3 regions of the Parashewanella sp. 2304DJ23-3 genome follow, and region 1 is predicted to be linked to each of the others. Evidence: predicted binding sites of a transcription regulator. Region 1 holds the regulator's gene; each other region holds the start of a gene.
The links. The regulator LexA, encoded in region 1, represses DNA repair genes until DNA is damaged. The targets are predictions, from matches to a motif close to TACTGTATNNNNATACAGTA.
Positions count from the first base shown of each region.

Region 2: the regulator LexA is predicted to act here: its motif matches at 5,742-5,761, upstream of AC1EU2_RS09380 (YebG family protein).
Region 3: the regulator LexA is predicted to act here: its motif matches at 2,472-2,491, upstream of dinG (ATP-dependent DNA helicase DinG).

Region 1 is NZ_JBWQOH010000011.1:17,878-28,302, forward strand. Features, by position in the region: partial or broken gene coxB (cytochrome c oxidase subunit II) at 1-363, opposite strand, end outside; gene AC1EU2_RS16105 (SulA-like leucine-rich domain-containing protein) at 832-1,311, opposite strand; gene lexA (transcriptional repressor LexA) at 1,308-1,922, opposite strand; gene plsB (glycerol-3-phosphate 1-O-acyltransferase PlsB) at 2,080-4,524, shown strand; gene AC1EU2_RS16120 (aromatic amino acid transport family protein) at 4,525-5,772, shown strand; gene AC1EU2_RS16125 (hypothetical protein) at 5,801-6,253, opposite strand; gene AC1EU2_RS16130 (ribonuclease T2 family protein) at 6,418-7,422, opposite strand; gene AC1EU2_RS16135 (efflux RND transporter permease subunit) at 7,510-10,425, opposite strand, start outside.
Region 2 is NZ_JBWQOH010000003.1:294,462-304,886, forward strand. Features, by position in the region: gene pepN (aminopeptidase N) at 1-1,772, opposite strand, end outside; gene prc (carboxy terminal-processing peptidase) at 1,857-3,902, opposite strand; gene proQ (RNA chaperone ProQ) at 4,013-4,687, opposite strand; gene AC1EU2_RS09375 (GAF domain-containing protein) at 4,946-5,404, opposite strand; gene AC1EU2_RS09380 (YebG family protein) at 5,450-5,731, opposite strand; gene AC1EU2_RS09385 (YceI family protein) at 5,929-6,516, opposite strand; gene AC1EU2_RS09390 (DUF2987 domain-containing protein) at 6,749-7,375, opposite strand; gene AC1EU2_RS09395 (glucosaminidase domain-containing protein) at 7,375-8,181, opposite strand; gene AC1EU2_RS09400 (gluconeogenesis factor YvcK family protein) at 8,362-9,267, shown strand; gene AC1EU2_RS09405 (S41 family peptidase) at 9,341-10,425, shown strand, end outside.
Region 3 is NZ_JBWQOH010000001.1:309,488-319,912, reverse strand. Features, by position in the region: gene AC1EU2_RS01385 (sulfite exporter TauE/SafE family protein) at 1-363, opposite strand, end outside; gene dinG (ATP-dependent DNA helicase DinG) at 371-2,443, opposite strand; gene AC1EU2_RS01375 (DNA polymerase II) at 2,699-5,050, shown strand; gene AC1EU2_RS01370 (porin) at 5,175-6,353, shown strand; gene AC1EU2_RS01365 (TonB-dependent receptor plug domain-containing protein) at 6,642-9,536, shown strand; gene AC1EU2_RS01360 (DUF3450 domain-containing protein) at 9,836-10,425, shown strand, end outside.

The DNA.
Region 1 (10,425 bases):
AATTTTTACGGTCAAATCAGAGTCACTAGGATCTTCCATTGCAACAAGTGTTTTTGTTGCTGGAATTGCCATACTGATAAGAATAATAAATGGAATGATTGTCCACAAAATTTCCACTTTAGTACTTTCGTGAAAATTCGCAGCGACTGCACCCTTTGATTTGCGGTGCTTGATCATGGCATAAATCATAATGCCAAAGACAATTACCCCGATTACGCAACAGATGTAAAAAATCGTCATATGTAGGTGATATACCTTATGACTTATTTCTGTTACCCCTTGAGTCATGTTAAAGCGCATTTCTTCAGCCCATACTGATGGGGTCAAGAAAGCCGCTAACATACAATACAACAATTGCTTCACTAGACGTCTCCTCTGCCAATTGCAAAAGCAACTACAAAGAAAAGTCACACGTTAATACTTAGCTCCATGCTAACTTTTCAGTTCCCTAAAAAAGCTTATCGATATCAAAGTGCAATGGTGGTGTTGTTGTTTTCGTTGACTCAATCGCTAATGACTAGCAGGTCGGTCATCCAGTAAATCTGTTTACGGCTCTGGGTGTATACCACTCGTGCGCTTACTGCTGAATTTACTCAAATTAAAATTTGAGATATCAACTTTATAAAACAGGGTCGTTAATTCGAATGTTTGTTAAGCGAAAAATTTCGCATTTTTGTAACAATTTAAGATTAGTTACTCACTCTACATTACTTGCTGTTTAAAGATTGATCAAGATCATGTTTCATGTAATTAGATGAAATATTAGTTAATTTTTTATTTTTGCGAATGTAAAAGGAGATTGTTGGTGTGAGTTTAATGTCCATGAATTTGTTAATGAAATGATCTTTTTCGAGGCAAGATTGAATGAGGTTGCGAGTTTAACTCAGAACCAGACTGGAGAATCATACCTTTGGCACAAGCGGATTTACTGACGAGTTCTAATCGACGAATATCTCGTTGATCGAGTGTTGATGTCCAACAAATAACAGCACTACTTGTGCCGTTGGTGAGTGCCTTTTCTAACGCCCACAGTGCTTCAACATCATCTTTGGTATGAACCAATAAAACACGATCCATTTTTACACCCGACTGGGCTAGGATGGATTTATAATTATTATGATTAGGGTTTATGAGAACAATCCAACGACCCTGATGGCTTAATGTGGCAAGTTCAGAGCTTAATGCGATCAGCTCTTGCTCACCGCTGCTTTTAATTTGGAGCGTTTGAATGCTCTGAATTTGATCTGAGTACAGGGTGTCTGGCTGAACCCAAACACCAGGGTGAGATGTTGCAGAAGAGCGAACTATCATAGCCACTCCCCGTTTCTTATCACACCGACAGCTAAGCCTTCGATAGAGAGTTGTTGGAAGCTTAAATCAATTTCAATGGGCTGATATTCTTCATTTTCGGCATGAAGATAAACGACGTTGCCTTTCTGTTCAAAGCGCTTCACAGTGACGTCATCTTCAACACGAGCAACAACAACTTGACCATTTGATGCTTGTTGTTGTTTATGAACAGCAAGTAAATCACCTTCCAAAATGCCAATATCTTTCATACTGTCGCCTTTAACGCGCAATAAGAAGTCTGCACCGGGTTTAAACAGGTTGCCATCAACTTGATAATATTGCTCAACATGCTCTTGAGCCAGTATTGGTTCACCTGCAGCGACTTGTCCGATCAAAGGTAGACCATCTTGAACCTCAAGTTCTTGAGATAGACGGATACCACGTGATGTGCCTGGTATGATTTCTATATAACCTTTTTTGGCTAAGGCTTTTAGATGCTCTTCAGCGGCGTTAGCACTGCGAAAGCCTAAACGTTTTGCTATCTCCGCTCGGGTAGGAGGCATGCCTGTTTCAGAAATATTCAGACGAATAAGTTCTAAAATCTCGGCTTGTCTGGCAGTTAAAGGTCTCATTTCTACACACTCGCTGTTCGCTTATACAGTTACTGTTATTATATACAGTAAAGTCCTGTGTGCAACCAATAATTAAGCAATCCTGTTTAGGTTATTTGCTATAAGTTTGATATCCTAGCGTTTTGACTCTTTTATATTTCAAGCGCTAAGTAGAAGAATGACTAAGCATAATTCCTGGTTTTTTAAGGCACTTCGTACAGTGCAAAATTGGTTTGTTCATACCGTCGTTGTCCCTCAGCAACCATTTTCTGATCTCAATTTAGATGCCGATAGACCGATTGTTTACGTGATGAAAACTGAGTCGGTGAGTGATATTTCAGCGTTAAGTGAAGTAACAGAATCACTGGGCTTGCCTAGCCCGTATGATGATATTCAAATCAAAAACGAATCAGTGCCAAGGGTTGTCTGTTTGGCACCTGCAAAGCCTATGATAGGCAAGGCATCAAAAACGAATGTTTTTTTAGGCAACTTTAAGCAGTTGTTAAATTTACACCAGCAAGATTCGTCTCTGGATGTTCAGCTATTACCTGTCAGTATGTATTGGGGAAGAATACCAGGCAAAGAAGATGACACGATGAAAGCGGCGGTGCTAGAGCGTGAAAGCCCAACGTGGTTACGCAAGTGCCTAATGATTCTGTTTTTAGGCCGTCATAATTTTATTCAATTTTCTAATGCTGTTTCATTGCGCTATATGGCGGATGAGCATGGAAGTGACGAACGAATTGCTCATAAACTTGCACGTGTTGCGCGAGTTCATTTTCGCCGCCAAAGAAAAGTGATGACTGGGCCTGATTTGCCAAATCGTCAAGTAATGTTTAAAGAGCTTTTGAATTCAGAAAGCATTCAAAAAGCCATTAATGAACAAGCGGCCAGTAAAAAAATCTCAAAGCAAGAAGCGAAAGCCAATGCTGAGAATTATCTTGATGAAATCGCAGCAAACTATTCAGATAGCTTAGTTCGTATTGCTGAGCGGTTACTGACATGGTTATGGAATAAGCTGTATAAAGGCATTAATATTCGTGGAGCTGAACTCGTACGTCAGCTGCATCACGATGGTCATGAAATTGTGTATGTGCCGTGTCATCGTAGTCACATGGATTACCTGTTGCTTTCATATATCCTTTATTATGAAGGCATGGTGCCTCCGCATATTGCTGCTGGTATTAACCTTAACTTTTGGCCGGCAGGCCCAATGTTCCGCAAAGGTGGCGCCTTCTTTATTCGACGCAGCTTTAATGGCAATAAATTGTATACCGCCGTTTTTAAAGGCTACCTCGATCTACTTTTTAATAAAGGCTATTCAGTAGAGTATTTCACCGAAGGTGGTCGCTCTCGCACAGGACGTCTACTCAACCCTAAAACGGGTATGTTAGCGATGACGGTAAGCAGTGTGCTTCGAGGCATCGAACGACCTGTAACCTTGGTCCCAGTGTATCTTGGATACGATCATGTCATGGAAGTTGCAACTTACCACAAGGAACTTAGTGGTAAGAAAAAGCAAAAAGAATCCGTCTGGCAAGTTTTTGCTGCCATCAGGAAGCTTGGAAATTTTGGTCAAGGCTATGTGAACTTCGGTGAGCCAATCAATGTTCAGCAACATTTATCACAAATTGAACCTGAGTGGCGAGAGCTTATCGCTCAAGATCCAGAGCAAAAACCAACTTGGTTAACGCCAGCTGTAAACAGCTTAGCGAATAAAGTGATGACAAAAATTAACGGCGCTACTGCAGTGAGCTCTATTTCATTGATGAGCTTAATTGTGCTTGCATCGGAGCAAAAGTCTTTAGAAAAAGAAACCATTAAACAGCAATTAGATTTTTATCTAAAGCTGTTAACTAAAGTACCGTACACACAGTTTTCGACGGTACCTGAAGGTGATGTTGAGGTCTTGATTTCTCAAGCATTAGAGTTAAATAAGTTTGCTGTAGAGCCTGATCCTCTCGGTGATATCATTTCTTTAGATGATACTCAGGCCCTCAATATGACTTACTATCGTAATAATATTGTTCACTTATTTATGGTGCCATCATTAATTGCGACCTTGATCATCAGAGAGTCTCAGCCAACAAGAGAGAAAGTCGTTCAGTTTATCGAGCAAATTTTTCCGCTAATACAAGCTGAGTTATTTGTCGAAACACCAAATTTAAAAAATTATATTCATCAGCTGATTGATTCAATGCTTGATGAAAACATTATTTTGGAAGACGAACATCGATTGGTTGCGAGTGATGAGCATCAAGGGCAGCTTCATTTACTGGCCAGTACAAGCAGTGAGATGCTAAAGCGTTATGCCATTATCTTTAATTTACTGAGCTTGCAGCCAAAAATTGAAAGAAGTGATTTAGAGCGAGAAAGCCATCAGTTAGCAAAACATATGGGACCATTACACGGTATTTCTGCCCCTGAGTTTTATGATCGAAAACTTTATGCGTCATTAACGGTCAAGCTAAAAGATATGGATTTACTGGGTCAGTCAGAGAAAAAAGATACCATCATTCAGCTGAGTAACGCATTAACCTCATTACTTGATGCACAAGTACGTCAAACGGTTGTTACAGGAGTACAGCAGACTCAAAATGTAGAAGCGGAGAAAAATAGCTAAATGACAGCATCTAACATTGAGACAAAGAAACATCCATCAATTATTGGTGGCGCGATGATAGTGGCTGGGACAGCCGTTGGGGCGGGGATGTTTTCTTTACCCGTTGTTGGTGCAGGGATGTGGTTCAGTTACTCTGTGTTGATGTTGATTGGCGTTTGGTTTTGCATGGTAATGGGAGGTTTACTGCTACTGGAAGCTAACCTTCACTACGAAGCAGGTGTTAGCTTTGATAGCTTAACCAGTCGTATATTAGGCCCATTTTGGCGTGTATTGAGTGGTGTTTCCGTCACATTCTTATTGTATGTATTGACCTATGCTTATGTCAGTGGCGGTGGTTCAATTGTAAATCACAGTTTGTCGACGTTGGATATCACCGTTTCTAATCAAATGGCGGCGTTAATTTTTTCTGTGATCTTAGCAGCCATTGTGATTATTGGTACTAAGCATGTGAGCCGGATATCTACCATCATGCTTGGTGGTATGGTGATTACCTTTTTGCTTGCTACCAGTAATTTATTGATCGAAGTTGAACCGAGCAATTTGTGGATGCCAGATGGACAATCCGAATATGCACCTTATATTTTAGCTGCACTGCCTGTAGGTTTAGCCAGTTTTGGTTATCAAGGAGTTATTCCAAGCCTCGTTAAATTTTATGATAAATCGGCTAAACATGTTGTTAGAGCTGTATTGGTTGGTACCAGCCTCGCATTAACCATTTATATTGGCTGGCTCGTTGTTACCATGGGTAATATCCAGCGCAGTGGTTTTAGTGAAGTTATCACTCAAGGTGGAAATATTGGTGTTCTTGTAGGAGCACTCACATCTCAAATTTCTCATGACACACTAAACCAACTATTGACACTGTTTGCCAATTTAGCGGTCGCATCGTCATTCTTAGGTGTAACCTTAGGGCTTTTTGACTATTTAGCGGATTTATTTGGCTTTGATGACTCTGGGGTTGGACGAATCAAGACCGGTATGGTTACCTTTGTGCCACCAACGATTCTTGGAATACTCTTTCCTGATGGGTTTATTCTTGCCATTGGTTATGCCGCACTGGCTGGTGCAATTTCTGTAGCGGTAATACCTGCATTGATGGCAATGAAAGTGAGAAAATTATTCCCCGCATCTAATGGTTACAGAGTTTTCGGTGGTGCATTTATCCCTTGGTTAGTGCTGTTATTTGGCATCGCCGTAATTATTTGCCATATCTTCAATTTATTTAATTTACTTCCAGTATTTAGTTGATTGTGCTTCACCCACAATCAACTATTTGCTAATAGTTTCCGCAATACTCCATTAGGTTCTTAATGGAGTTTTGACCCTGAATGATATTAAAATCAGTGCTAATGGGGTCATTGCCATTAAAAAAGTTGAAGGTCACTTTTTGCCCGTATTTGAGTTGATTAATCAACAAGGCCCAATTTCCCCAAATGCCACGTCGATAAGCAGTTAATTGCGAACTTTCATTTAATCCAATTAATGATATTTTTTCATTATTATCAACAATTGCTGTTCCTTCCGCAGATAAATCATCAGCATCCATCAATGTTAATACGAACTCTAGCTTATGCCCTTTGCAAATCAGTTGCATTGAGTCTCCATTTACTGAAGTGCCAGTTAAGTTTATGGTTTGGTGTGATTGATTTTCTGCGATTTTATGTTCGTAGAGCCAGTGTGTTTGAGCTTGAGCTGAAATTGCCGATGCTAAAAGAATAGAGGTGAGCATTTAAATTATCCAAAACTTATTATTTTTATAATTGCATTCTAAAGATGAATATTTATGTAATTAAAATATTTCTTTAATTTCTTATGAGATGATAAAAACATTATGTTAACAATGTGTCAACATAATGTTTGGAGGTTAGACTTCTTAAATCACTTGAGAATGAACTAGTGAGTTGCACTTTTTATTAAGAATGAACTTGGACAAGAACTGTCAGACTTTTCAGTAGACTGATAAAGTAAATCTGTTAAAGTTTGAGTTTTATCAATATCTTTAGGTAAATGAATATCCATTTCGACTAATTGGTTAGATGTGCACTTTAGGGCGATGAATTGGTGGCTGTTCTCACCAAAAGCTTGATCAAAAGCTTGATTGAAGCTGGTGGTGGAAACCGTTTTCCCAATTTTGGCTTTGAAATAATGGTTAAAAAAATCACTATTATTGAACTGCTGAACGAGAGATGTTGCAAGCGTAAAGTATTCATCTGCAGATTTATCTTGGCATGTCCCGTGTTTCCACCACTCATGATCTTCTAACCATGTATTATAATTCGTACTTGGCATTAACTTATTGAGCTGCGCTTTGGTTTTTGAATCAAGAGTAATATCGGAAAAGGGTTCTTGAGTCTCTTCACCACAGAAACCATATTTCGTGCCACACTGAGCTTTATTTGGCCAGAGCCCATGTAAGGACCAAATTTTTGCTGTTGGCCCACTTTTACCTTTGTCTAAATCAGCACATTCAGGTTTTCCATTCCCATGAAAAGCACAAAATCCTGGCTGCCAAGTTAAGGCAAGGACGTATGAATCCATTGTATTGGCTTGACGGCAACTTGAATTAGAAGAGTCTGGAGTATTATCTGATGGTGGGGTAACTGACGGGGTTATATCAGCTGTACCACAGTTTGTATATACCCAACGAAGAGGTGAAGCCGTTTGGTGAATGTTCACTCTAACGCGGGTAGGTGAATCAGGAGAACCCAAATATTCTACGACTTGATATTGTTTGCCTACCTCAGTTTGTAAGTCGTCAGGATCTGTTTTTTTATTTCCTGATTGATACATAGGGCAAGTGGTATTTGCAGTAAACGTTCCTGTTGCAGGTGCTGCATTTGCGTAAAATGAAAAACAACTCAAAACAGAAATAGCTAATATAAACCGTGAGTTAATCATAGTAAGTACTAAATTGCCTGTGTTGTAGTAAAACTAGCATAACTCTGCAGTTATGCTTGTTTTACCTTTGTTTTTTCGTAAGTGTTGTCAATTTTGATTCAGCTTATTCTTATTGAAGAGCAAATACAGCGCCGGTAGAACCAAAAGCGATAAAACTGGCGCGGTTACCATGCCACCAATCATGGGAGCAGCAATGTTTTTCATCACTTCGTTGCCTGACCCAGCGCCCCACATCACAGGTAACAATCCAAAGAAAATGGTCGCAACTGTCATCGCTTTTGGTCTTATTCGCATGACGGCACCATGAGTGATGGCTTGTTTTAAATCCGATAGCGAATGTAATCGTCCTTGGCTTTTGGCATCTTCAATGGCGTTATTTAGGTATAACAGCATAATCACACTAAATTCTGCGGCCACACCAGTTAGGGCAATCATGCCTATTGCCGTAGCGGTTGAAAAATTCATACCTAAGCCATACAGCAACCAAGCACTGCCCACCAAAGCAAAAGGCAAAGACGACATTACAATTAAGGCTTGTTGTGTCTGTCCAAAGGTCATGATCAGCAGAATGAAAATGATCACTAACGTCGCAGGGATGACCATGACTAATTTATCTTTAACTCGCTGCATATACTCGTATTGACCTGCAAATTCATAGGTATAGCGAGCAGGTACGTTCATCTGTGAGTCTAATGCAGATTTCGCAGAATCAATATATTCACCAACAGAAACGTCCTCTAAATCAACGAACACCCAACTGATCAAGCGACCATTTTCGCTTTTCATCATTGGCGCTCCAAGGTTGATATTAATATCTGCAACCTGACTTAACGGTAAAAAGTGACCTTGTTGAGTGACGATAGGTAACTGTTTGAGTTTTTCGATATTGTCACGAACATTTCTCGGATAACGGACATTAATCGGGTAACGTTCTGTGCCTTGAATTGAATCTGATACTTTCATTCCTCCGATGGCATAGCGTACAACATCATGAATGTGTTGTTGGTTGATGCCGTATCGAGCAGCAATATTCAGCTTCGGTATGATATCGAGGTAACGACCACTACTGCTTCTTTCTGCATAGACAGAGCGTGTACCGTCAAGTTGAGATAAGACTTTTTCGACTTGTTGACCGAGCTTCTCCAATGTTGCCACGTCATCGCCACTGATCTTTAAACCCACAGGGGTTTTAATACCTGTAGACAACATATCAATACGAGTTTTTATTGGTTGCACCCAAGCATTCGTTAAGCCTGGAATATTTACCGTTTGCTGTAGTTCTTTAATTAACTTGTCCAACGTCATACCAGCACGCCACTCGGTCTTTGGTTTGAGCATGATGGTGGTTTCAATCATGGTCAATGGTGCTGGGTCAGTAGCGGTATCTGCACGACCTACTTTACCAAATACCCGTTTTACTTCAGGTAGGGTGCTGATCAGGCGATCGGTTTGCTGCAGAATTTGTCCCGCTTTTGCGGCGCTGATCCCTGGTAGTGTCGTGGGCATGTATAACAAATCACCTTCATCCAGTTCTGGCATAAACTCAGAGCCACTTTTGCTGAGCGGATACCAACTGCTGGCAAAAATAACTAACGCTATACCAATGGTGACTTTAGGAAATTCAAGCACCTTATTGATGATCGGTTTATACAGCAATATCAAAAAACGGCTTAATGGATTGTTGGTTTCTTTAGGAATACGACCTCGAATAATAAAGCCAATTAACACGGGTATTAGGGTAATAGAGAGCAACGCTGCTACGGCCATTGCGAAGGTTTTGGTGTATGCCAGTGGTGAGAAAAGTCGTCCTTCTTGGGCTTCCAATGCAAACACGGGGACAAAGCTTAACGTAATGATCAATAATGAAAAGAACAGAGCAGGCCCAACTTCAGTACTCGATTTTAGCACTAAATGCCAGTGCTCTTGCTTACTGGGTAAGCGCTTAAATTCGGTATCAAAATGCTCTCGGTGTTTATGGAAGTTTTCGACCATGACAATCGCACCATCTACAACCGCTCCTATGGCAATCGCAATCCCACCTAGGCTCATGATGTTGGCGTTAATTCCCAACTGACGCATGAAAATAAAGGCGCCGAGTACCGATAGCGGCAATACAATAATTGCCACAAGAGTTGAGCGAACATGAAATAAGAACAAGAGACACACGAGTGCGACAACCAGCATTTCTTCACTGATCTTAAACAGCAGATTATCAACCGATGATTGAATCAGTTGTGAGCGATCATAGGTAGGGATGACCTCAACGCCATCAGGTAAGCCAATTTGTAGTTGCGCTAATTTAGCTTTTACAGCCTGAATAGTGGCTAACGCATTCTGGTTATAGCGCATGACCACAATGCCACCAACCACTTCTCCTTCTCCGTTCAGTTCAGCAATGCCTCTACGAGCTGCGGGCCCTTTGCGAATGTCTGCAACGTCTTTGAGTAATATGGCGCGTCCTGATGGGCTGACGTTTCCCAATGGAATTTGTTCGATGTGCGCAATACTCGTCAGATAACCCGGAGAGCGCACCATGTACTCGGCTTCTCCCATTTCAATCACAGAGCCACCAACATCGCCATTACTTTGCTTAACAGCTTGAATAACTGTGCTGATATCAATTTTATGATCAACCAATTGGCTTGGGTTAAGTACAATTTGATAGCTCTGCTCCATACCACCGATGGTGGCTACTTCTGCTACACCTGCAACACTTTGCAATCCTTGTTTTAAGTACCAATTTTGCAAGCTAGTCAGGTCGGCTAAGTCTTGTGTGCCACGGTTATCAACCAGCGCATACTCAAATACCCAGCCGACACCTGATGCATCAGGACCAATTTGCGGCTGTACATTTGCAGGTAAAACATGACTTGATTGAGATAAGGTTTCTTGAACTCGGCTGCGGGCCCAATAAAGATCAGTATCATCATCAAAAATTACATAGATATAGGAGTCACCAAAGAACGAATATCCACGTACAGTTTTAGCGCCTGGAACCGCTAA
Region 2 (10,425 bases), on a different contig from region 1:
GTTCCTTTAAATGCATCAAGAATAACCTGATTGACTTGCATACTAGCGTGGTTTTGAAGTGCCTCTACATTGCTCCAAACAGCATTGCTGAAAATTGAAACTGAAGCTTCCCAGCGTGCAACTTCACTACTCGCATAACGCATTAAGTTGACGAGATGGTCAAGTTCGAATTCAAAATCAAGTTTCACTGGTGCAGAGAAATTTTGAAGCAATGAAACGGTTGGTTTTGCTTTGATATTGCTGAATACAAAAGTTTGGTTATTTTCTGTGAAATTAAGAACCTCACTCACTAGAGATTCACCTGACTCCGAGATAAGCTCGACATCAAAGGGAATATGCATCGGTAAGTCATTGTTTCCAGGAATCACTTGTCGTTCTTGTTTTAAATGCAGTTTGTATTCTTGTGCCTTCGCATCAAACTCTTCAACTACTGAAACTGACGGTGTACCCGCTTGGCTATACCAATTCCGGAATTGCTTAAGGTCAACACGACTTGCGTCCTCCATAGCACTTACAAAATCATCACAGGTAACCGCTTGGCCATCATGACGCTCAAAATACAGAGCAATGCCTTTCTGGAAGTTTTCTTCTCCAAGTAAGGTATGCATCATACGAATAACTTCAGCACCTTTGTTATAAACTGTAACAGTATAAAAGTTATTCATTTCAATTACAGCTTCGGGACGAATTGGATGTGCCATCGGTCCAGCATCTTCTGCGAACTGATGATTCCTGATAACTTTAATTGCATGAATCCTGTTTACGGCCCTAGAGCCAAGATCTGAGCTAAACTCTTGGTCACGGAAAACCGTAAGTCCCTCTTTTAAACTCAACTGAAACCAATCACGACAAGTTACACGATTGCCCGTCCAGTTATGAAAATATTCATGACCAATGACAGATTCAATACCATGAAAGTCATCATCTGTAGCTGATTCTTTATCTGCTAAAACATACTTAGTATTAAAGACATTTAGCCCTTTATTTTCCATTGCACCCATATTGAAAAAGTCTACGGCAACGATCATATAAATGTCTAAGTCATACTCTAAATTAAAGCGTTCTTCGTCCCACTTCATGGACTTCTTAAGAGATTCCATAGCATGGTTAGCTTTATTTATATTACCTTTATCAACAAAAACTTGAAGCTCAACTTCACGTTCACTTCGTGTGATAAAAGTATCTTCGAGTAGGTCAAAATCACCCGCAACAAGTGCGAATAAGTAGCTTGGCTTTGGAAATGGATCTTGCCAACTAGCAAAGTGTCGACCATTTTCTAGATCGCCTTTTTCTAACAAGTTTCCATTACTTAGCAGATAAGGAAATTGTGCTTTATCTGCTTCAATTCGTACATCAAACTTTGCAAGCACATCGGGACGATCAAGGTAATACGTAATACGACGGAAACCTTCTGCTTCACATTGTGTGCAATATGCACCGTCTGACATATATAAACCTTCAAGCGCTGTATTCGCCTCAGGTTCAATCTCAGTAACGATTTCTAATAAAAAATCGTCAACGTCTGCTGAAATATGTAAACGGTTTTCTTCAAGCTTATGCTCAACATCTTTGCCATCAATTTTAACACTCACAAGTGAAAGCGATTCACCATCAAGCACTAAAGTGGCAGCTTCATTTTCTACGCGTTTGACCTTGCTTGATGCTGTAATCGTAGTAACTGGAGTATTAAGCTCAAATTTTAAGGCTATGTGTTCTACGGTATATTCTGGTGCACTATAGTCCTTAAGTAGTTTTGCTTCACGTTGTGACATAGTGGTCCTCTTAGGTATTTTTTAATTTTATCTTTCAGACAAAAAACGCGCAAAATGCGCGTTTTTTTTATATATTTGTTGGATTTACTTTTTCTTAGTTAAGCCAACTAAATCTAAAGTTATATCCGCTGTTTGCTCAAGAAGTACATCAGGTAACTCTTCTTTATCTTTAAGTTTAGATAACTCATCGAGGTCTTTTACTGGCTTTTGACCTTTTGCAATACGACGTTCATTAGCACGTTGTAACGCTTTATCATCTTCTTCTTTTTGCAATGCTTTGCGTTTTGATAGGTCCAAAGAAACGCTTTTTTCGTCTCGTAGTTTACGATACTCTTTAATGTCATCTCTGATATAACCAAACTCAACATTATTTTTGATACGTGCATCATAATCTTTGGTCAGTTCAGAAATTATCATCGGCGTAATATCGTTGAACTTATGATATTTAGCCGCTGGAACTTTATCCCATGGTAACGCATTATCTTCTTCAGATTCACCAAATTCACCAGGTTTCAGTGCACTTGGAAACATGATGTCTGGAGTGACGCCTTTCAACTGAGTGCTACCACCATTGATACGATAAAACTTAGCAATCGTGTACTGCACACTGCCTAACGGTTTATCATACAAATCATAAATGCGTTGTAATGGTTTATGCTGCTGTACAGTACCTTTACCAAATGTTGACTCACCGACAATTAAAGCTCGTCCATAATCTTGCATAGCGGCCGCAAAAATTTCTGATGCAGAAGCACTATAACGATCAACCATTACTGTTAATGGTCCTGAATAGGTAACACTGCCATCGTTATCACGATTTTGAACAACTTGGCCATTGGCATAGCGAACTTGTACTGCGGGACCCATATCTATGAACAGACCAGTCAGTAATGTTGCTTCAGTCAATGCGCCACCACCATTACCTCTCAAGTCGATGATAATGCCTTCAACGTTTTCTTTCTTAAGCTTGGCAATTTCTTTCGTTACATCTTTTGAAAGGTTTACATAAAAACCAGGAATTTCAATAACGCCTACTTTTCGTTTTTCGTACGCACCAACATCACCTTCAATAACTTTAGAGCTAGCTGCTCTATCTTCTAAACGAATTTTGTCACGAGTGATAACCACTTCAACGGGTTTAGCACTTGAACCTGCTTTTTTCTTGAGTACTTGTAAAGTAACTTTTGTCCCTTTAGGACCTTTGATGAGATCGACAACGTCATCTAAACGCCAGCCAATAATATCAACAATTTTCTCTCCAGCCTGACCAACACCAATGATTTTATCGCCCGCTTCTAATTCTTCACTTTTAGCCGCTGGACCACCTTTTACAAGGCTACGAATCATAGTGTAATCATCTTCAGCTTGTAATACGGCTCCAATACCTTCAAGGCTCAAGTTCATTTCTTGTTGGAAGCGTTCTGCATTTCTTGGTGACAGGTAACTTGTGTGTGGCTCGATTGAACGCGCAAATGAATTCATCAAAATTTGGAAGACATCTTCACTATTAGTTTGAGTCAAACGTTTAAGGGCGTTGTTGTATCGTTTAGATAAGATCTCAACAATTTCGCTCCATTTTTTATCCGTCAATTTTAGATTTAAAGCATCATATTTAACACGCTGACGCCATAACTCATGAATCTCTGCTTCAGATTTTGGCCAGCTAGCGTGCTCACGATCGTAATCGTATTTATCACCAACTTTATTGAAGTCAAACGGTTTATCATTATCAAGCAGGCTTAAAGCGTAAACAAAACCTTGATAGCGACGTTTTTGAACAAGATCATAAATCTTGTAAGCTTCATTTAGATTGCCACTGGTGAGCATTTTATCAAAATCATCTTGATACTGCTTTAACCCATCAACATCAGCTTGTGTGAGGATATTGCGTCGAAAATCTAAGAGTTTCAAATAACGATTAAAAATTTGCTCTGAAAAAGATGTATCAAGATCAAACTTGTGATAATGAGAGCGTGTGAATAAATCAGTGATTCGTTTACTTGAGACTTTATGTTGAGGTTCTTGCTGTAGATGGGGTAGCTCGTTGATTTGAATTTTTGGCTCGACTGCCAGGGCGTTGAATCCAAATACAAGTGTAGCCAACGCTGTGGCCAGTTTTAATTTTCGCATCAACAAGTTGCTCCTTACTTTTGATAATTTTTATAAGCTGTTTGCAAATATTGACTTAAGTATATATCGCAAACAGCTTATCTGCTCAAGCTTTTCCGCTATGAGTGATTTTAAAGTAAAATATGTTCAGGCTTAACTTTAACGCTTAAACCACTATCCAGCTGGACCATAATTTCACCTTTATTGATATCCGCGATAACGCCAGTTACAGGTGACTTACCAAGTTTAATGTTTACACGTTGGTCTTTACTAAGTTGTGACAACTCAGCTTGAACAAGTTTAGAAACATCGATTGCTGGTTTTGCAGGCTTTTTATCCTTAGATTGCACTTGCTTGAAGTTGCGATCTTTGCGCTGACGATTTGCGGCAGGCTTTTTAGCGAACTTTCTTTCAGTTTTTGGCTTATCACCGCGCTCTGCAGCTAACTTGGCTTCTTTTTCTTGACGGCGTTGCTTAGCACGTTCTTGGCTTTCTTTAAGCGTTTTTTGAGCATGTTCAATGTGCTCTGCTTCAAGTTCACCGCAAGGGTTACCGTCTAAGTCGACTCGAACTGCGCCTTCTTTGATACTCTTTAGATAGCGCCAGCTGCTGGTGTAACGTCTTAAAGCAACGCGTAATTGCGTCTTACTTACTTTAGGATCTTCAGCAAGCTTATCTGCTAAATCTTGAAATAGGCCGATTTTTAAAGGCTTAGCTTCTCCTTCAGCAACAAAGCACTGAGGAAAAATTTCATATAAATACGCCAAAATAGCATTAGTGTCGGTCAACTTTTCTGTTGATTCCATTATTACTTCCACATTTACTAGGACATCGGCCGTGAAAAGATTTGGTTTACGGCTCAGTCGTTTATCTTCGTCTAAATAATTAGACGTACAATTTTGATATGCTTCTTACAAAAACAGTAACAAACATAAACTAACAAAGTTAGATTTATCAAGCGACACTAAAGCAAAGCATAGCGCGAGTTCAAGCCGCAAGCAGCCGCCTATTATAAAGCCAGAGCTTATAATTGCGACCTCGAATTGAAAAAAAATGTTCGATAATTAGCCGAATAGACACTTTTCGAATGAAGACACGACCATTTCTAAGCCATTTTTATCTTCTTTATCGAACCTTGAGAGGACTGGACTATCAATATCCAAAACAGCAATCACCTTTCCGTTTTTATGGACAGGTACTACGATTTCAGAATTACTGGCCGAATCGCAAGCAATGTGACCTGCAAATTGATGTACATCGTCAACCAGTTGTGTTTCATCATTTGCAGCAGCTGTACCACATACGCCACGACCAAGCGGGATTCTAACGCAAGCTACTTTTCCTTGAAAAGGGCCTAAAACCAGCTGTTCATCACGCTGAATGTAAAAACCTACCCAATTGATTTGTTCAAGATTCTCATTTAACAGCGCAGATAAGTTTGCCATCGCAGCAATTTGATCAGTTTCGCCTTCAAATAGTGCCAAAACTTGACGGTTTAACGTGTCGTAAAATTCAGATTTCATTTTCACCCTTAAGTATTACTTCTTTTTGCTTAGCTTAATATCAAGCTATGCCACAACTTCCAAGTTCTTTTTAGGTTTTTTCACCATTTTAGGAGCTGTGCTACCACCTTTAAGAAGTGATAGTAAATCATCTTTGTTAGAAGCTAAATAGAAAGAAAGCTGTTCTATGGTATTTTCTTCAAGTTCAAGCTCTGATTGCTGAATAAATGGAAGTAAGTTATCAGCAATATCTAACATTTTGTCGTATGCATCAGCTTCCTTTTTAGACGTAAAAGTCATTTTTTCTACCCCTTCCCTTACAACAACATATTGAGTGATAACTGCCATTTTTGCCTCACACTGTATTTATAAACAGTAGATAGAGTGTCATAAAAAGACATTTAAATGCAAAAGGTTTGTAATAAAAAATGAAATTCGTCGATACATTCTAAAAACTGAAAATAAAATAAATGCCGAATAAAAGTTCACAAAACAAAAAATGGTATCGCAAGCATGAATAAACGTCATGCTTGCAAAGAAAGGAATTAGTCCTTATTCAAAACTAGAACAAAGGAAACTGGAATTGCAGCAGATATACTTGATAGTTTTGCAACTTCTTTTAAAGATTCAATTCCAGAAACTAAATTAAAGTCGGAAGCATTAATAATGGTCGGTTTTAAACTCGTTACCATGGCTTTGTTATCAGTTAGCTTGGCGACGTAAGCTTTAAAATGTAATGTTTGTATTAAACCATGCAGCGCAACTTGACCCTCTGTATTTATTATTTGGGTATCTCCAGGCTCCATATTCTCTAGTAACTTACCTTTAAGATTGGCTGATAAAATGACTTTTGGATATCGACTAACATCAAATAGCATACTCTGCATTCTCTCGTCTCGAATGGCTATTCCCGTATCAACACTTTTAAGAGGGATCGTGAGTTCAAAATGCCCCGTGCCAGTTAAATTTCCATTAACTGATTTAAACCGATGCACTTCTCCGATGGAGTTCTTTTTTACTGAAACAAAGCTTACAACTGATTTCGATGAGTCAATATTCCACTCATGAGCTTGTGCACTAAAACCGACGGACATAGAAAATAGACAAAGTAAGGTAGAGATTGCTTTCTTCATGATTTCATCACTAAAGTATTCGACTAACCAAAGAGTAGCAAAATTAAGCTCTATAGAAAAATATCATATTGAAATATGTTAAAAAATTATACTGGGCAAATTATCGACATAGATAGTTAGTATAAGGTCGTATCTATCCATATCAGATTTTTTAAGATGATTTAATACCTCACTTTAAAAAGTAGCTCTTTGAACCTTCCGATTTATCGAAAGGTTCCAAGCAGACTGTAATCTAATTTACCTTGGCATCAATCCAAGGGCTAACTTTTAATGGTCTCTTAGAAAAGCTCAATTGTTTTAATGTACCCATTTCAGTCGTTGAAAGTTTAAATATACTCTTGGTTCCCTTAAATTCACCATCAACTTTAATCTCACTCGGTGAAGCAAAAGTAAATGTCAGCCCATCAATATCATCACTGAAATATTTTAAGGGAAAACCCTGCATACTGGACATCAATGCATTCATCTCTGAGTAGATGTTATCTAATTGCTTCTTCGCATATTGAGTTTTGAGTGACGTGGCATTCACTTGTATTTGAATTCCACACTTTTTCGAGTCGCCAGCCAAATCCAAATTAATGAGCGCTCTATCGCTTTTAAGCTTTTCGTTATAAGGAAGAAACAGCTCTTGGTGTTCTGAAAAACTTAAAGGATACTTCTTCCTTTCGGTTGTGATACTTCCCGAATTAATTTTACAATCATCCGTTTGGGGTAAATAAAACCCCATTTTCACAAGTGAATAGCTCCCCTTGTTAACACTTTTCATTCGATTAAAAAAATCTTTATATTCTACGGATATTGAAGTCGCACTTGATGTGAAACTGACGAACAAACTTGCTAGAAGGACTTTCTTAAACATCACTTTTGTACCAAATATTTTTTGTTATGACGCAACATATCTAAAAGCTCATCAATATAAGCTTCTTGCCTTTCGGAATAATTAACAAGCCCGTATACTAATTCAGCAGCATCTGGTTGTTTTCCTTGCTTACGCAGATCATAACGAATTGAACGAAATAAACTATAAGCTGCATTTGAGTTTAAATTTTTCATATAAGAAGCAATAGAAGCTTCAACAGAAGGAAATACTGTCACCTCGTGAGTTAACCCATCAGTACGCGATGATGGAATTAACCCGCAGCCTTTTCGATAACACCATTGCCCAAAAAAGTTTAGACCTTCAAGTGCAAACCTTGAACTACCCCATCCAGACTCATTAGCAGCTTGAACGAGAACTAAAGATGATGGAACCGTATCGACTCTTTTGAGAAGTTCTTTAATCGTATTTGAGTCGAAACGTCGGTAACTTAATTGATACTTTTTTGCTAACTGAGTGACTTTAAATTGAGTGCCGTCATCAAGAATGTTCCCTGAAATTAGAACTTTTTTCACAGACTGTAAAAAATTACGCTCTTTGGTAATTAACGCATTTTGTTCTTCAATAGCGGGACTTAAAAAGTCAAAAAATGCTTTTTTTCTGGTTGGGATATCTCTTATCTTTTGAAAGTCAGGGATGGAAGTTGTTTGTGATTTATTCTTTGGAGCAAGAATGAGCTCTTCAACTTCACTTAAAGAGGTCGGTAAGAAATGAACTCGGAAGCCATATATGATAACGAGTACGGCTCCAATTGCTATAGTAAACTTTCCTATTTTACCGCTTTTCAATAACATATTATAAAGTTAGCCGTTCTTTTAATTGTAATTTTGTTTAATAGTATATTGAAAATGAACGGTAACCACAAAATTATGCTCTAGATATGATCTGTCTCAATTTCATGTTATGGAAACTTTAACAAAAACGTCATATAATTTATCTTTGTTTTAAGATTATGACAGGGTTTCGTTGTGTCTGAAGTACTTATCTCGCCAAACAACAAGGTCGTAGCGATTGGCGGAGGTCACGGTTTACCTCAAGTTTTAAAAGCTTTTTCCTTCCTAGGCAACAATTTGTCAGCGATTGTCACTACCACAGATAATGGTGGTTCGAGTGGACGTCTTAGAAAAATAAACAACAATATTGCTTGGGGAGACATTAGGAATTGCATTGCAAGTCTCGTCAATGACGAATTAGCGCAGGAATTACTGTCCTTTAGGTTTCCTGGTAAAATTGAACTTGGTGGTCATAATCTTGGCAACATAATTTTCACTGCCCTTGAGCAAATGGGTAATACTCCTAGCTCTGCAATTCAGTTGATTAAAAACCTTCTAAATATCAAAGCAAATATTTTTCCAATGACAGAAGAAGTATCAGATTTAAAAGCGATACTTGAGGATAATTCAGTCATTATTGGTGAAACACAGATAGATGATCTGCAACGTTTACCTCAAAAAATAACTTTACACCCAAAAGTTCAAGCTCTAAACCCTGCAATCAAATCAATTTCTGAAGCCGATATTATTGTTTTGGGACCTGGTAGTTTTTTTAGCAGCATACTGCCACCACTTTTAATTAAAGAGTATGCTCAAGCCATCAGTCAGTCTAAAGCAAAAATTTTTTTTATAGACAATATCTTACCAGAGCAATCCTTAGCAAAACTCATGTCCTTAACGGATAAGACTACTTATTTAAATACTTTAATAGATAGAGAAATCGATTACATCATTTCTACCAATCGAGAAAAAAATACAGTCAAAAATTTAATCACTACCGATGATATAAAACTAGCAACCAACTATCATTGCTCTCGATCTCTAGCTGCTGTTATTAGCCATTATTATTATCGTATTGATAAAGCGGCTTTAGCTATTTAATATACAGCCTAAGTGTTGAATTAAGTTTTAAATAATGTAAATTTCGTTAGATAACATATAAACGGAGTTTACAATGTTTAATAACAAGTTATTGGTTCTGTTATCCTCGACCTTACTTTTCGGCTGTGGAGGGGATGGTTCATCGTCTAACGCGCCAACCTGGACACAAGATACATTTGAAGCCGCCTCCAAATTTAAAGATTATTGTGAATCGCCTCGTCTTGGTGACTTTCCAGATCGAAATGGCACATCGATGCATGAAAAATTATGGCTTCGCTCTTGGGCAAATGACAGTTACCTTTGGTATGATGAGGTTGATGATATCAACCCTACTCCGTTTAATGTCTCTGAATATTTTGAAAAACTGAAAACAACAGAAAAAGACGAGTTTACAGGAAAAGACAAAGACAACTTTCACTTTACTCGTAATACAGAAGAGTACAGAAAACAAACTCAAGCAGGCGTTTCATTAAGTTATGGCATGAGTTTAAAAGTAATCAGTAAAAGCCCTCCAAGAAAGGTCGTAGTGTCCTATGTGGAGCCAGACTCAATTGCAGAAGCTAATGGCATTATTCGAGGCGATGAGGTGATACAAGTCAATGACGTCGATGTCATAAACTCTAGTGACGTAAACATAATTAATGCAGGCTTATTCCCTTCTGATACTTCTCAAGAATATCGTTTTCAGTTTGAACATGTCTCTTCAGGTGAAGTGAAAACAGTATCGATGCGCCCAAGCGAGCTCGAACGCTCACCCGTTTTAAATGTTAAAACAATTCAGCGTGATAATGACAATATCGGTTACTTTCAATTTAACACGCACAACAGTCCATCTGAAAAAGCGCTTAGAGATGCTATAGCACAACTATCGGGCAATAATATTGATGATCTCGTCATTGATCTACGTTATAACGGTGGCGGTCTATTAGCTGTTGCAAGTCAGTTGGCTTATATGATTTCGGGTGCAAACTCTAATAATAAAACGTTTGAACTTCTTAAATTTAACGATAAATACCCAAACACAAACCCTGTAACGGGCGAAAGAATTGATCCCATTCCTTTCTTCAACCAAACACTTGGTTTTTCAGACGGTCTTACAAGTGGCTTATCTCTACCAACATTAAACTTAAATCGTGTATTTGTGTTAACGACGGAAAA
Region 3 (10,425 bases), on a different contig from region 1:
AGGATTGATAAGTGAATAAACAGCAACAGCAATAATGATGATGGGAAGAATTTTTATCAGCCATTCATTATCAATGGCTAGAACCAATGCACTACCTAACACCCCACCTACAAAGCTTGCAATTGCGGTGTGGTACCATAGTTTTGGGCTAAACAACTCTTGTTTGAAATAGGTCAATGATGAAGTAAATGAGCTGAAGCAAGCCGCAACTTTATTGGTACCCAAGGTTAAGTGAGGTGGAAGCCCTAAAGAAAGCAATGCTGGAATAGACAATAGCCCACCTCCGCCAACTACGGCGTCAATGAAGCCTGCACTGATCCCAACCAGCGCAAGCATAAACCAATGTCCGACTTCTAACATCATAAATAAATTACTCTACTACTCTACGAAATGGAGGTAAGGCATCCAAAAGCGATTTTCCATACCTTTTAGTGATTAATCTTCTATCTAAAATGGTCACTCTGCCATAATCTTGTTCTTTTCTGAGAAGGCGCCCGCAACTCTGAATTAATTTGCGTGATGCATCCGGAACAGTTAACTGTATAAAAGGATTGCCCCCTTTCAATTTAATGTATTCGGCATGTGCCTGTTCAACTGGTGAAGTAGGGACCGCAAAAGGCAGTTTTGTGACGATAAGATTCGTTAAATAGTCACCAGGTAAATCTAAACCTTCTGAGAAACTGCCGGTTCCAAAAATGATACTTGGTAGGTTATCATCGCAGAGTTGGTAGTGCTGTTTGAGCAGTTCTTGTCTTGGTTTTGTGCCTTGAACCAGCAAAGGTATTTTTAATTTACCTTCGATTAGTTCGATAACCTTGTCCATTTGCCAATAAGAGGCAAATAGAACCAGTGTCGCCATTTCACCTTCTATTAATTTAAGAATTTGCTCTGCTAATTCCTCTGTGTAGTCGTCCGCAGTAGGTTCAGTACGCATTTGAGGTAAAAACAATGTGGCATTGTTTTCATAATCAAATGGTGATTGTAATGCTAGGTAACGACTGCCATCGTTAAGTGATAGACCGACCTGATGACAAAAATGTTCAAATTTATTTAAAGCGCGTAATGTTGCACTACATAAAACGACACCTGCGGCTTTTTTCCAAAGCATTGTTTCTAGCATAAAGCCAACTTCGATAGGCGAGGCTTGGAACAAGTAATCTGATTTTTTTCCAGAAATTAATTCAGCCCAACGAGCAGAGGGAGCCCCCTTCGGACTGTCCTCTTTAGCTATGGCTTTCCAAAGCTTGGCAACCGACTCAAGGCGTTGCAACATAAAACCAGCTTCAGTGAGGAGTTGTTCTGCCAGGTGCTTAGGAATTTCCCCGTCTTTAATCGACTCACTTAAAATAGACTGAATTTTATTAAATTGTTTTAGAGCTTGATTTGACTCTGTTGCTAAATTTTCAGCAGGAATTTTAAGTGTTTCTGGTATTTGCCCATGCTCAAAGCGCCAGCGAGACTCGGGATTATTGAAAAACTTAAGTTGCGCATCACAAAAATGACCCACTTGGTTGAGCACTTTGACCATATCTGCAATATGATCTTGTAAATTCTGAGACGGTGAGATGACCTGATCACTGCTAATTTGGCTCTGCAGTTTGGCCACTGTTTTATTAAACTTCTCTAACCAATCAGCTGTACCACGGATAGTAGATTGTGCACTGGAAAAATCTCTCGCTACATTGGGTAAGTGATGTGCCTCATCGATAACATAGAATACATCTTCAGGATCCGGCAGGATCACGCCACCGCCCAGTTCTAGGTCAGCAAATAGAAGGCTATGGTTGACGATGAGAACATCCCAAGAGTCGACTTCTTCTCTGGCACTGTGGAACGGACATAGTCTATGAGCGGCTATGGTGCGATGGCAGCTGTGTTTGTCAGATGAAATCTGCTGCCACATATGATCAGGTAAATCGACAGTTAATGTATCTATTTCACCATTCCATTTGCCTTCATGATAATCACGCAGCAGTTTTTGCAAAATTTCAATTTGGTGTTGATCAGGCTTTGTTTGCCACATGGCCATTTGAGTACCATTATCTTCGCCAATCAGCATTTCTAACTTAGATAAACAAACGTAGCGTTGACGGCCTTTCACCAAACCAAATTTAAAGTTGAGCTCAGATTGTGCCAAAAAGAAAGGTAAATCTTTATGGAGTAGTTGCTCCTGAAGCGCCACCGTTGCCGTAGCAATACACACTTTTTTCTTTTGTGCTAAAGCCAGTGGGATCGTGCCGAGCAAATAAGATAATGATTTACCAATGCCTGTTCCAGCTTCGACCACAATAATTCGACGATCCTTATCATATTCGCCCGCGAGTGTTTTCGAGATCTCTGCCACCATATAATTCTGCTCCCTGCGAGAGACAAAATTGGGTAGTGCAGCTGCAATACCTTTATAGATAGTGCGTATTTGTGTTTTGACCTTATCTGCGAGCATGATTATGTTTGTAGCTTCCTTATAAGTGTGCTGTATATAATAACAGTTTTATATAGCTGCATGGAATGACAATTAATTATAGATAATTGAATGTTTAGAGCTTTTAGTTAGGGAATAAAGCGAATTCAGTGGAATAGAGGTTAAGTTCATTTATTCAAGTTAATGTGGCATGGCATTTCATTAAGTAAGGTTTATCACCCCAGAATTGAGTTAATTATCTAACTGGTTGTATTGCATGTATTTAAAGAGGGTTAAATGTCTTCATCATTAACGACAGTTTCAGGGCAAGTATTAACACGTAGAATTAATAAGCTTCGTGGGCAGCATTTTATTGAATACTTTGTTGCTACGTCTTCAGGACCTGTTTTAGTTCGAGTTGATGATGCTAACTGGGTATGTTTCTGCAAGACAAATGACTTTTCTAAGTTATTCAATCCGGACATTGGAAGTCGTTATGTATCTAAGTCGCTTCCATTGAAAGATTTTAATGGCGATGAAGTTACCGCTATTTATACAGAAAGCCGACAGGAACAAGTCAAAGTTAAAGACATCGCCGATAGGCTAAATATTCCGTTATATGAGACTGGCATCAAGCCTGAACATCGTTATTTATGTGAACGTGAAATTGCCTTCGATGCTGAGTTTTTAGGCAGTTATATTCACTCATCAAGTACTGATATTAAGCAATTTCGGGCACAAAGAGTGCGCCCAATCCAAGCCTCTAAAAATTATCCACTTAAAAGCATCTCGTTAGACTTCGAGTGCAGTCCACAGAGTGAGCTTTATTCTGTGGGCTTGTACGCCGAAGGCTATCAAAAAGTCATTATGGTAGGTGAAGAGCAAGTCAAGTCACCTGAATACGTTGAATGGGCTCTCGATGAACGAGAGCTCATAGTAAAACTGATTGCTTGGTTTCAAGACTATGATCCTGACATTGTTATCGGTTGGGCTGTGATCACATTTGATTTAGCATTACTTTACAAACGAGCACTGGTTCATAGCTTACCTTTAACCATCGGTAGAGCGTCTTCTAAGTTGAGCTGGAAAGTTGAGGGTAAATATAGACCTGAAACATTGTCATTGCCGGGGCGAGTTGTATTGGATGGTATTGATTGGTTAAAAGCCGCTTTTTATAAATTCGAAAGTTTCTCATTAGAAAACGTCTCAAGAGAATTACTGCATGAAGGTAAGGCTATCGATGATGTTAAAGGACGAGGGACCAAAATTGCAGATATGTTTGAACATGACAAATTATCTTTAGCTCATTATAACCTAACGGATTGTAGGCTCGTTTGGGACATTTTTGAAAAAACTGATTTATGGAACTTTGCTATCGCACGAAGCCAATTGACGGGTTTAGAGTTAGGTAGGACAGCAGCTTCGGTTGCGGCGTTTAACAACTTATATTTTCCAAAATTACATAAAGCTGGTTATGTCGCACCTCAATCAGCGGTTAGCGATGGCTTAGAGTCACCCGGCGGCTACGTAATGGATTCGATTCCTGGTTTGTATAACAACGTATTGGTGCTCGATTTCAAAAGTTTGTACCCCAATATTATCCGAACTTTTTTAATTGATCCAAAGGGGTTAGTTGAAGGGTTAAAGGAGGCAGACAATTCGGTTGCTGGATTTTTAGGGGCAAAATTCAGTAGGAAGAGCCCAATATTGCCGCAGTTAATTGCAAATCTATCAGAACAACGTGAAATTGCAAAACAAGAAAAAAATGCGCCTTTATCACATGCCATCAAAATTATAATGAATTCGATGTATGGCGTGTTAGGTACACCAAGCTGTGTGTTCCATGATGCAAAGCTCGCAAGCTCTATCACTATGCGTGGTCACGAGTTGATGAAGCAGACAAAGCATTGGATTGAAGAGTTAGGTCATACAGTGATTTATGGTGATACGGATTCTACATTTGTCTGGGCTGGTGATCATGAAAATCCAGATGTATTGGGGGGAGAGCTTGCTGAGCTAATTAATAAAAAATGGAAAAATAAGCTATTAGAAAAATATGACCTAGAGAGTTATTTAGAGCTTGAATTTGAAACTCATTTTGATCAGTTCCATATGCCAACATTGAGAGGCTCTGAACTCGGAAGTAAAAAACGGTACGTCGGCACAAAGAAAACAAAAGAAGAAATAGAAATTGTATTTAAGGGAATGGAAAACGTTAGAAATGATTGGAGTAAACTCGCAAAACGTATTCAGTTTGAGCTTTATCAACGCCTATTTCTAGGTCAAAAGTTAGGGCGGTATTTGAGCCAACAAATCGAAATGCTTAAATCTGGGAAATTAGATAATGAACTCGTGTTTAAGAGAAAGTTAAGTCGGAATGTTGAAGAATATACGGCTAAATCCTCACCACATGTCAGAGTCGCTAATCAATTGTATAAACATACTTCTGATACTAAATTCTTAAAGCGTGGTGCGACCATAAAATACGTGAACACTCTACAGGGGCCGCAGTCCATTTCGTATCGAAATGCTGAAATTGACTACGACTATTATATAGAAAAACAAATTATTCCGATTGCTGAATCATTGTTTGATATAACGGGTGAAAATCTCAATTCGGCGTCGACTGGACAATTGTCAATGTTTTAAAGCATTAACTATCTTTAATTCATTTTAGCTTGTACTAACCTACTGATTTAGGTTAATTAATAGTTGGCTGGAAGTACTTTAAAACAAAAAGGAGAAATATAACGAATCAAATAAGGTGAGAAGAATGAAGCAAGCCGCAATAATCGCGACAGCCGTTATGGCCATTTTACATCCAATTTCTGCATCCGCGGTATCCCTCTTAAAAGACAAGAATAATACAATTGATGGCAAGGGCATTTTTGGCGTTGCTGTTGTCAATACTAATAATGAAACCCATCTAGTCAGTGCTGGCTCAAGAGTGCATCTTGATGCAACACACAAATTAAAAGACGATTTAACTATATTTGGTACGTTTGAGTGGGGAGTCAATATTGTTGGTGATAACCAAATTGCATTCAATAACGATAGCTTAGTAGAAAAACAGAACAGTGACTTTTTCTATAACAGAGAAAGCTATGTCGGATTCAAGAGCCCCAAGTACGGCAGTTTAGCATTCGGTAAATTATATGGAGCCTGGTTTGATGTCGTACAAGATACTGACAACGGGGCCGTATGGGACGGTAACGCCGCAGGTTCAAATACTTACTTAAGTGATGGTAACGTTAATGGAGTTGGAAGAGCTGAACAAGCGATTCAATATCGCAATCAGTTTGGCGGCCTGAGTGTTGCATTACAAATGCAAGTTATGAACGACAAGTTTTCAATGGCTGACTTAAATCCATTTCCATTCTCACATAATATGAATTCACCAGTAGAAAAATATTCTGTTGAATATGGGAATACTTATGGTGTCGGTTTACGGTACAAGTTTAACCCTTTATTTACCATAACAGCAGGGTATAACCGTGGAGAGTTTGACCTAACGAATAAAAATGGCGCATCAATAAATAAAGTTGATGATATCTATGGTGGAGGTGTAGTGTTTGGTAATTGGCTTAAACCGGGATTCTTTGCTGCAGCCAACTATAGTATTGGCCACAATCACGATGTCGATAACATTGGCAGACTGTTACCGGAAACTAAAGGGTTAGAATCTTCATTATCATATCTTTTTGATAACAATTTCAGAGTCTATGTTCAATATGACGACTATAACGCTGGGCAAGAATATCAACGCGCTTACCACGGTGATAATTTTGAACGTAAAAATGTTATCACAAGTTTACAATATCAATATGATCAACAATTGTTGATTTATGTTGAGAACCGAACTGACTTAAGTGACTTCAAAGGCAAGCATGAACAAGCTATGTCTGTTTATGATGATGATGGTGTTGCAGCAGGATTCAAATATATCTTTTAAATTAACAGCATACGGCATAACTAAGTTGTGCCGTAATGCAAATTATTTTCTTTCCTACCTAATATTCCAATTTAGTATTAACCATATCTAAAAGTGCATAAAAAACACTGTTCAGTGTAATAATTAAATAAATTGTTAAGTAATGTTGAATAAATGTTTCAAATGTGATTTTATTGCGTCATTCAATGAAAACATATGTCAAAAATGTGTTTTATGTTGGAGTAGCTTTCTAAATTTTTACATTTAGATTGATTATAAAAAGACATAAAATGTCCAGGGAGATAGACAATGCTTAACAATAATTTTCTTGCCAAGTCTGTACGCTTCGCATTAATCGGTGGTGCTGCAACAGCTGCATTATCGACGCCTGTATTTGCTGCAGAAGAAAATAATGATGAAATCGAAAAAATCGAAGTAACCGGTTCTCGTCTTCAAAGAATTAATAACGTAACAACCAGCCCTATTCTTTCAGTTTCAGCTGAAGAAATTCAATCTACTGGTGTTACGCGTGTAGAAGATTTCTTAAACGATTTACCACAAGTGTTTGCTGCACAAAACTCAACCGTATCTAACGGTTCAAGTGGTACAGCAACAGTTAACTTACGTGGCGTAGGTTCTGCACGTACTCTCGTTTTAATTAACGGTCGTCGTGTTCCAGCTGGTTCTGTAGGCGGTTCATCAGTTGCTGATTTGAACGCAATTCCAGTTAATATGATTGAGCGTGTTGAAGTATTAACTGGTGGTTCTTCTGCATCATACGGTGCTGATGCAATTGGCGGTGTTGTTAACTTCATTCTTAAGAAAGATTTCGAAGGCTTCCAATTCGATTATCAATATGCGTTCGCTCAACATAGTAATGATAATAAAAAGCTACAAGGTATCGTTAAAGACCGTGGCTTCGATGTATCAGATGGACGAGAAGTTGATGGCCAAACGTCTGATTTTTCATTCCTATTAGGTGGAAACTTTGCAGATGGCAAAGGTAACGTAACGGCATACGCAACATACCGTAATATTAAAGCAATCACCCAAGATAATCGTGACTATTCAAATTGCGCATTATTCGGTAATGAAACAGACGGTTTCGTATGTGGTGGTTCAAGTACTATTCCAACAGGTCGTTTTACTGACTTCGCTGGCGGTTTTGACTACACGGTTCAAGGCAATGAGTTTGTCGACCGTGATGGCCTGCTTTATAACTATGGCCCACTGAACTACTTCCAACGCCCAGATGAAAGAAAGAACTTTGGTGTAACTGGTCATTATGAGCTAAACGATCATGCTACTATTTACACTGAATTAATGTTCATGGATGATCGTACAGTTGCTCAGATTGCACCATCTGGTAACTTTTTCTCTACAAGTTCTCTAAATTGTAATAACCCATTGTTATCTGATCAGCAGTTTGATGCGTTATGTACAAAGAACGGTAAAACTCGTGAAGATGATGTGGCTGTATTCATCGGTCGTCGTAATGTTGAAGGTGGCCCACGTCAAGATGATTTACGTCACACTCAATACCGCGGTGTATTCGGTGTGAAAGGCGAAATCAACGATAACTGGTCTTATGATGTATTCGCAAACTTCGGTACAACAGCATACATTCAAACTTATCGTAATGAACTTTCTAATGCACATATTGCCCGTTCATTAAATGTTGTTACTGATCCTGATTCTGGTGAAGCGGTTTGTAAATCGGCACTAGACGGTACAGATCCAAATTGTGTACCTTGGAATCTTTTTGAAACAGACGGTGTAACTCAAGAAGCGCTTGATTACTTAGTTAAGCCTTTATACGCACGTGGTGACACTGAGTCTTCACAGTTAAGTGCTCTTGTACAAGGTGACTTGACTGATGCTGGCTTTATGATCCCAGGTACAACAACTGGTATGCTATTCGCTGGTGGTATTGAATACCGTCAAGAATCAATGAACTTTGAACCAGATCAAGGCTTCACATCAGGTGATGGTGCTGGTCAAGGCGGTGCAACAACTGCGCTAAGTGGTAAGTACAACGTTGTTGACGTATTCGTAGAATTCGAATTACCACTACTTGAAGAGAAAGCATTTGCTGAAGAACTTAAGTTTGAGGGTGCATATCGTTATTCTGATTACTCGACAGGTAACCAAACTGATACTTACAAGCTTGGCCTAAACTGGAAGATCAACGATGACGTTCGTGTTCGTTCTAGCTTGCAACAAGCTGTACGTGCACCAAACATTGGTGAACTGTTTGGCTCACAAAGCCTATCGCTATTTAACTGGTCAAATGACCCATGTGCTGGTGATAGCCCTGCTTTCACTCTAGCTGAGTGTCAACGCACAGGTGTTACTGCTGCACAATACGGTAGCATTGCATCAAGCCCAGCGGGTCAATATAACCAGTTCGGTGGTGGTAACCCAGAGCTAGAGCCTGAAACTTCAACAACTGTTTCTGCTGGTATTGTATTTACTCCTACATTCCTTGACGGTTTCTCTGTTGCACTTGATTACTATGACATCGATATCGAAGATGCGATTGGTTCTATTGGTGCTGCTGACATCGTAGAACGTTGTGCAAAAGGCGATGATTCACTTTGTGGCTTTGTTCAACGTCGTGACGGTACAGGTGATTTATGGGTTGGTTCAAATGATAGTTCTGGCCGAGTTGTTTCAACATTAATTAACACTGGTAGCTTCTCGACAAGTGGTATTGATTTCGATGCTAACTATAAGCTTGAAACTGGCGCTGGTGATGTTCGCTTCAACTTAATCGGTACATACTTAACAAGCTACGAATATGAGCCATACACTGGTGCTGACGTTATTGAATGTGAAGGTAAGTGGAACCGCAGTACTTGTGGTGCTCCTTCTCCAGAATTCCGTAGCGTATTCTCTGCAGTTTGGTCAACTGAGTTTGATATGGACCTGACAGCACGCTGGAGATACAACAGTGCAACTGATGAGTTAACTTCAGATGGCTCTGAAGGTGATGAATTCGGTGCAACTAGCTACCTAGATTTATCTGGTAACTGGCAGGCAACTGAGTCTACTAACCTTTACTTTGGTGTGAACAACGTACTGGATAAAGAACCACAAGTTATCGGTAACGCACCGTCAGGTGAAGGTAACGGTAACACGTTCCCTGGTCACGTTGATGCATTAGGCCGTTACGTATACATGGGTGTTACAATTAACTACTAATAACCAGTTAATTACCCGGTAAAAAGCCACTGTATAATTGCAGTGGCTTTTTTGTTGGTTATAAATATAAACAACTTGTCATTCCACTTTAGATTAGTGACACAGAGTTATTGACACTGGTCAATGTTTTGTGGAATCATGCCCTCGGGTCTATGCCAAAGAACGCATAGAAAAGGGAAAATAAAAACAATCACAAAAGAAAGATGTACTTACGTGATTGGAGGTTGCTTCTAGTTGAAGTAATGCTTCATTGACAGTAAGTTAACACTTTTTAATTCACTTCAAATTGGTTGGGAACTATGTCCAAGGTAAGCAATAGAACGAAAATCGCTACTGCTATGGTTGGTTTGTTTGCACTAGCAAGCAGCAACCTAGTAGCCGCTGATCCTCTTTCTGACGCTCAAAAAGCAGACGGAAAAATCTTTACTGAAGCAAAAGCTTCACAAGCAAAAGTAAATAAATATTTTGACCAAGCACAGGACATGCTAATTGAGTATGACCAAGTTGCAGGTGAGCGTGAGTCATTGAAAGCATACAATGACTACGTAGCAAAATTAGTTGCAGACCAAGAAGCAACAATGCGCAGCATTCAAGCTGACATCGATGGTGTTGATACACTACGTCAAGGTGTTGTGCCATTAATGTTTAGAATGGTTGATTCTCTAGATAACTTTATCAAGCTTGACCTTCCATTTAACATGAAAGTACGTACAGATCGTGTTAAAAATCTTAAAAACCTCCTTAATTCAGCTGAAGTTACTCTGGCTGAAAAATTCCGTCTTATTCTTGATGCGTACAGCATCGAGCGTGAATACGGTGTAAGTACTAATGCCTATGAAGCTAAACTAAACCTAGATGGAAAAGAAGTATTAGTTGATATGCTTCAGTT